Regions from separate parts of the Metabacillus herbersteinensis genome, predicted to be linked through region 3. Evidence: riboswitches for the same ligand, from Rfam matches in the RefSeq annotation. Region 3 holds a riboswitch; each other region holds the start of a gene.
The links. A riboswitch is a leader RNA that binds a small molecule or an ion and turns the genes downstream of it on or off. The one in region 3 is predicted to bind S-adenosylmethionine.
Positions count from the first base shown of each region.

Region 1: linked by a shared signal. The riboswitch ahead of ACFFIX_RS10585 (methionine biosynthesis PLP-dependent protein) and the one ahead of ACFFIX_RS15000 (methionine ABC transporter ATP-binding protein) in region 3 are both predicted to bind S-adenosylmethionine.
Region 2: linked by a shared signal. The riboswitch ahead of mtnW (2,3-diketo-5-methylthiopentyl-1-phosphate enolase) and the one ahead of ACFFIX_RS15000 (methionine ABC transporter ATP-binding protein) in region 3 are both predicted to bind S-adenosylmethionine.

Region 1 covers NZ_JBHLVO010000007.1:12,858-15,057, reverse strand. The annotation lists gene ACFFIX_RS10590 (SCO family protein) at 1-326, shown strand, start outside; SAM riboswitch class I at 404-547, shown strand; gene ACFFIX_RS10585 (methionine biosynthesis PLP-dependent protein) at 892-2,016, shown strand; gene metC (cystathionine beta-lyase) at 2,003-2,200, shown strand, end outside.
Region 2 covers NZ_JBHLVO010000002.1:98,633-100,832, forward strand. The annotation lists gene ACFFIX_RS03455 (pyridoxal phosphate-dependent aminotransferase) at 1-438, shown strand, start outside; SAM riboswitch class I at 541-652, shown strand; gene mtnW (2,3-diketo-5-methylthiopentyl-1-phosphate enolase) at 747-1,988, shown strand; gene ACFFIX_RS03465 (2-hydroxy-3-keto-5-methylthiopentenyl-1-phosphate phosphatase) at 1,985-2,200, shown strand, end outside.
Region 3 covers NZ_JBHLVO010000012.1:85,245-87,444, reverse strand. The annotation lists gene ACFFIX_RS15010 (5-oxoprolinase subunit C family protein) at 1-165, opposite strand, end outside; gene pxpB (5-oxoprolinase subunit PxpB) at 170-865, opposite strand; SAM riboswitch class I at 1,038-1,141, shown strand; gene ACFFIX_RS15000 (methionine ABC transporter ATP-binding protein) at 1,210-2,200, shown strand, end outside.

The DNA of each region.
Region 1 (2,200 bases), on a different contig from region 3:
TAAAAGACAAAAATCTAGATGTGAATATGGTGTCATTCTCAGTCGACCCTGACAATGATACAAAAGCGGTTGTAAAAACATTTGGTGAACAATTCGGAGCAGACTTTACCAACTGGGACTTCCTAACAGGCTATGATCAAGCAGAAATCGAAACCTTCTCAAACAAAGGCTTCATGGCCCCAGCAGCAAAAGTCGAAGGCTCCAGCCAATTCGTACACAGCACAAACATCTATCTCATCAAAGGAAACACGATCCTAGAACAATACGACGGAGTCTCAGACGTACCCTACGATAAAATAATTGAAGATATAAAGCTACTAAATTAACATAAGACTCTTGCAATTCGTACTGGAATAAGGTAAAGTAGTAAAAAACATAAACAATTCAAAAATTTCATAATACTTTCTTATCAAGAGAGGCAGAGGGACTGGCCCTATGAAGCCTCAGCAACCGGTCAATAACGAGTGAAGACTCTTGGATCGATTGATTTTTGCCAGGTTTAAACACAAAAACTATGTTGTTTTCTGATTTAGCCGTTTGATAATAAAAAATTGAAGCGAACAAAGCGCCCTTGTTTGTTCGAAGCAATTTTTTATTATCAAACGCAGTCACGCGTCAGCGTGACGTGCAAGCGAATGCTTGCAGCTAAACCAGAAAACCTCTAGGCTCTATGTTTAAACCTAACCAGCTAAAATCAATCTACCTTCCAAAAATCTTCCGAGTGCCAAGGTGCTAACTCCAGCAAGCAACACCTTTCGCTTGCAAGATAAGAAGAAGCCGACTATAACATACCAAGACTTCTTCTACATGAGGAAGTCTTTTTGTTTTTTTACAAGCTTCTTCACACATCCCAAATCAAAAGACTACATATTCCTAAGGATGGTGACAATCATGAATCAAAGAATTGAAACAAAGCTAGCGCAAATTGGCAATCGAAGTGAAAAAGTCACAGGAACCGTTAATCCACCCGTTTATTTTTCAACAGCCTATCGACATGCTGGAATCGGGGAATCGACTGGTTTTGATTACATTCGGACTGGTAATCCAACCCGTAGGCTTGTAGAAGACGCAATAGCAGATTTAGAGCATGGCACTGGAGGATTTGCTTTTAGTTCTGGAATGGCAGCCATTCAAACGATCATGGCCCTGTTTGAAAGTGGAGATGAGCTCATCGTGTCCTCAGATTTATACGGCGGAACGTACCGCTTGTTTGAAAAAGAATGGAGGAAATATGGACTACAATTTCAATACGATGACTTTACAGATTTAAATGCTACAGAACAGAGAATATCATCACAAACAAAAGCATTGTTCATTGAAACGCCAACAAACCCTTTAATGCAAGAAGCAAATATAAAGGAGCTGGCAAGCCTAGCTAAACGTCACAACATACTAGTAATCGTTGATAACACCTTTTACACACCTGTTATTCAAAAACCAATTCTTGATGGAGCCGACATTGTAATCCATAGCGCAACAAAGTACTTAGGTGGACACAATGATGTGCTCGCAGGTTTAGTAGTAACAAAAGGGGAGGAGCTTACTGTTGCGTTTGCTGAACATCAAAACGCAATCGGCGCTGTATTATCACCTTTTGATTCGTGGTTGTTAATACGAGGAATGAAAACTTTATCACTGAGAATGAAGCAGCATCAAAGTAACGCACAGGAATTGGTCGAATTTTTGGAGCAGCAGCCCGAAGTAACAGATGTTTTATACCCAGGAAAAGGCGGCATGATCTCGTTCCGACTACAAAGGGAAGAATGGATTAATCCGTTTTTAAAAAATCTAAATACGATCACGTTTGCGGAGAGCTTAGGCGGAGTGGAGAGCTTTATCACCTATCCTGCAACGCAAACACATATGGATATTCCAGAAGAAGTAAGAGCAGCTAATGGAGTGTGTAATCGTCTTTTACGATTTTCAGTAGGAATTGAACATGCGGAAGACATTAAGGCAGATTTGCAAAAAGCCTTTTCAACTATGAAGGGAGCTGAAGCTGTTGAGCAACTCTGAATGGACGTTTCAGACGAAACTGTTGCATAACGATTCAAAGGTCGACAAGGAAACAGGGGCAGTAAGTGTTCCGATTCATCACTCCTCCACTTTTCATCAAGTTGATATTGAAGAGTTTGGGAAATACGATTACAGTCGGTCTGGAAACCCGACCAGAGAAGCTCTGGAAAACGCGATCGCAGAG
Region 2 (2,200 bases), on a different contig from region 3:
GCAGGTTGGAGGATTGGTTTTGCAGTAGGTAACAAATCTGTTATCGAAGCAATTAATCTATTTCAAGACCACATGTTTGTGAGTGTTTTCAGTGCAGTCCAAGAAGCAGCAGCACAGGCGTTACTTAGCTCACAAGATTGTGTGAAAGAGCTTGTGTCTCTTTATGAAAAGCGAAGAAATGTATTTATAAATGCACTCCAAGAAATTGGCTGGAAGGTAGAGGCGCCACCAGGTTCATTTTTTGCATGGCTACCTGTACCTAACGGATTTACGTCTGAGACATTTGCAGATACGTTGCTTGAAAAAGCACATGTTGTCGTTGCACCGGGCATTGGCTTTGGCGAATTTGGGGAAGGCTATGTCCGCGTTGGTTTGCTAACTTCTGAGGAGCGTTTGCAGGAAGCTGCAGATCGAATTAAAGCATTGAATTTATTTTAAAACACTGTTGACAGTGGAAAAGAATTCTGTCATAATCCTAAGTAATTTCAGTTACGCGAATAGTGTGACAATGAAAATTGTCTAATTAAATAATCACGATACTTCTTATCAAGAGCAGGTGGAGGGACTAGCCCTATGAAACCCGGCAACCGACTTACCAGAGATGGTTAAGCACGGTGCTAATTCTTGCAGCACATGAGCTGATGGATAAGGATTACCCAGAGTACATATGCTTGCGGGCTCCTTCTATTGGTAGAGGGAGTCCGTTTTTTGTTTTTAAATCCCTAACAAGAAAGTAGGTTTTATTCATGAGCGAAGTGATTGCGACATACTTAATTCATGATGCGAAACACAATCTTCAGAAAAAAGCTGAAGGCATCGCACTTGGATTAACGGTTGGTTCCTGGACTGATTTACCACAGCTCGATCAAGAACAGCTAAGAAAACATAAAGGTCAAGTACTTGAGGTAAAAGAGCTCGATTCTTCAGAAAAAGTGAACACCTATTTAGGCAAAGAAGTAACCAGAGGGACAGTAAAGATCTCATATCCAAGCTTAAACTTTAGTCATGATCTTCCAGCCATTTTAACGACGATTTTCGGAAAGCTTTCACTTGATGGAGAAGTGAAATTAGTAGATATTGAGTTTTCTAGCGAATTAAAGCAAGCATTTCCTGGTCCGAAATTTGGAATTAGAGGAATTCGTGAAAAGCTAGGTGTGTATGATCGTCCATTGGTAATGAGCATTTTTAAAGGGGTAATCGGGAGAGATCTAGATTACTTAAAAGATCAGTTAAGGCAGCAAGCGTTAGGTGGCGTTGATTTAATCAAAGACGATGAAATTTTGTTTGAAAATCTACTCACACCTTTTGAAGAACGAATCAAAGTGGGTCGCGTGGTTTTAGATGAAGTTTTTGAACAAACAGGTCACAAAGCGTTATATGCTGTGAATTTGTCAGGAAAAACATTTGAGCTTAAAGAAAAAGCAAAACGTGCTGTCGAACTAGGAGCAGATGTTCTTCTTTTTAACGTGTTTGCTTATGGACTTGATGTGTTGCAAAGCTTAGCTGAAGATGAAGAGATTCGGGTTCCAATTATGGCACATCCAGCGGTTAGTGGAGCTTTCACTTCTTCAGCTTTATACGGTTTTTCAAGCTCATTATTATTGGGGAAATTAGTTCGACTTGCCGGTGCAGATTTTACTTTATTCCCATCACCCTACGGAAGTGTTGCACTAGACAGGGACGAAGCTTTAAAAATTGCAGAGGATAGCTTGAGTAAAGATCAGCACAAACAAACTTTCCCCGTGCCATCTGCTGGAATTCATCCTGGCTTAGTTCCCCTATTAGTTAGAGATTTTGGCATTGACTGTGTAATAAATGCTGGAGGAGGAGTTCACGGTCATCCAAACGGTGCAGCGGGTGGTGGTCGGGCTTTCCGTGCAGCAATTGATGCAACTCTTGACGGGAAAACGCTAACTAATGCTTCAAAGGACAACGAAGATTTAAAGCTAGCAATAGATTTATGGGGAGTCTCAGAGGTAACAGTATGACCAGACCAGTGATTATTTGTGATTTTGATGGAACGGTTACAACCAGCGACAACATTATCGCAATCATGAAAAGATTTGCGCCGCCTCAGTGGGAGCAATTAAAGGACGATATTCTCGCTCAAAAAGTCTCAATTCGTGAGGGAGTAGGAAGCATGTTTTCATTGTTGCCTACCTCAAAAAAAGAAGAGATTACAGATTATATACTAAATCAC
Region 3 (2,200 bases):
GACCTCAATAGCAGCCGCATTTTCATCGTTTCCTACCAAAAGATTCGCAATGCGGAAAGACACGGTATCCATTGCTCCGCTAACGACAACACCGTCTTTTTGAAAACCATGTCTTCCCTTGTCTTGAATGGTTGAAAGTAGACCTGGCTTAATAATTTTAATCATGCGGCTAAGCCTCCCAGGTCACATATTCTTGTAAAGAAATTGGCTTAAATCGAATTTGGTCTCCAGCCCTTAATAAGCTAGGATTCTCATTCCTTGGTTGGAAAAGTGTGACAGGTGTTCGACCAATGATTTGCCAGCCGCCTGGTGATTGAATCGGATAAACCCCCGTCTGCTTGCCGCCAATTGCTACTGATCCAACAGGTATTTGAAGGCGGGGCGAATCTTTTCTGGGCGTAGCAATCTTTTCATTCAATCCACCTATATAAGGAAAACCAGGTGCAAAACCGATCATATAGACCAAATAATCTCTTTCACTATGTAGATCAATTACTTTTTCGATAGTCAGACTGTTATGTTTTGCGACAATTTCTAAATCAGGTCCAAACTCACCGCCGTAACAAACAGGTAGTTCAACGAGTCTAGTTTCAGTGGCATTTGCGTCCTTTATATCAGCAAGTAATAAGTGTAGCTGTTCAGTGACGAATTTGTAGGGGATCTGCAAATGTGTGGCTGTTTTCAACAAGTCATAATAAACCGTAACGGTCGTAAAGCTTGGAACACATTCGATAATCCAATCTATGGAGGCCTGTTCCAGGTGAGTGTGTATTGTTCTGATTTTTTTATGTATTGATTCGTTTATCTCGTTTCCGATCCGAATGATAACAGCGTGGTCTCCTAATGGCTGAATAATGTAGTCCATTTTCCCACCTCTAATTAGTTGAATAGTATGACTAAATACATAAGTTAATTATATCATAGGGGTTCACAAGTAGATTTGAGAGTATTCTCACTTTCGCAAAATTTGAAATAGTCATTGACATTCATTTAAACTCTGATTATGATAGATATATTATTACAATAAAATAAAATTTAACTTATCAAGAGCGACCGAGGGACAGGCCCTGTGACGTCCGGCAACCACCTATATGGAAAGGTGCCACTTCCTGCAGAATGAATTCATTCTGAAAGATAAGTCGTTATATACACGCGATGCCTCTTTCTTAATGGAAAGAGGTTTTTGTTTTTACAAAAAGGGGGAACATCATGATTGAAGTCAGAAATCTTGTAAAAACGTATGTGACAAAAAAAGGCAAGGTCATAGGAGTGGATAATGTTTCACTCACCGTCAACAAGGGAGATATTTTTGGAATTGTTGGTTATAGTGGTGCAGGAAAAAGCTCGTTGATTCGCTGTCTAAATTTACTTGAAAAGCCTACTTCAGGACAAGTGATCATCGACGGAATCAATTTACTTTCTTTAAATGATAAAAAGTTACGAACCGCTCGTCTTAAGATCGGCATGATTTTTCAGCATTTTCATCTTGTTTCATCAAAAACTGTTTTCGAAAACGTAGCATTTGCTTTAAAGGCTGCTAATAAATCGAAACGAGACACGGAGTCAAGAGTGACTGAGCTTCTTGAGATGGTAGGTTTAACAGATAAACGCGATGTCTATCCATCACAATTAAGTGGAGGTCAAAAACAACGAGTTGGGATTGCTAGGGCACTTGCAAATCATCCATCTGTACTGTTATGTGATGAAGCAACATCGGCACTAGATCCGAGTACAACAAGATCGATTCTAAGTCTTTTAAAAAAGATTAATAGAGAACTAGGACTTACGATTGTTTTAATTACGCATGAGATGGAAGTAGTCAAAGAAATTTGTAATAAAATGGCGATTATGCAGGATGGTAGAGTCATTGAAGAAGGCTCAGTTTATGAAGTTTTTGCAAATCCTCAGGCACCATTAACAAAATCCTTTATACAAAGTGTGCTGCAATTTGATGTACCTTCTCAAATTCTAGAGAAACGAAAAGGAACAATCGTAAAAATTCAGTTCAAAGGTTCAATTGCAGAAGAATCGGTTATCTCGGATGTTTTTCAAAAATTTAAGGTAAAAGGAAATATCCTACATGGAAAGATCGAATACATCCAGGAGACGCCATTAGGTATTTTTATGATGGAGCTTAATGGTGATGAGTCTGAGGTAGAGAAAGCGATTGAGTATATAAGGGCGAGAACAAATTCATTGG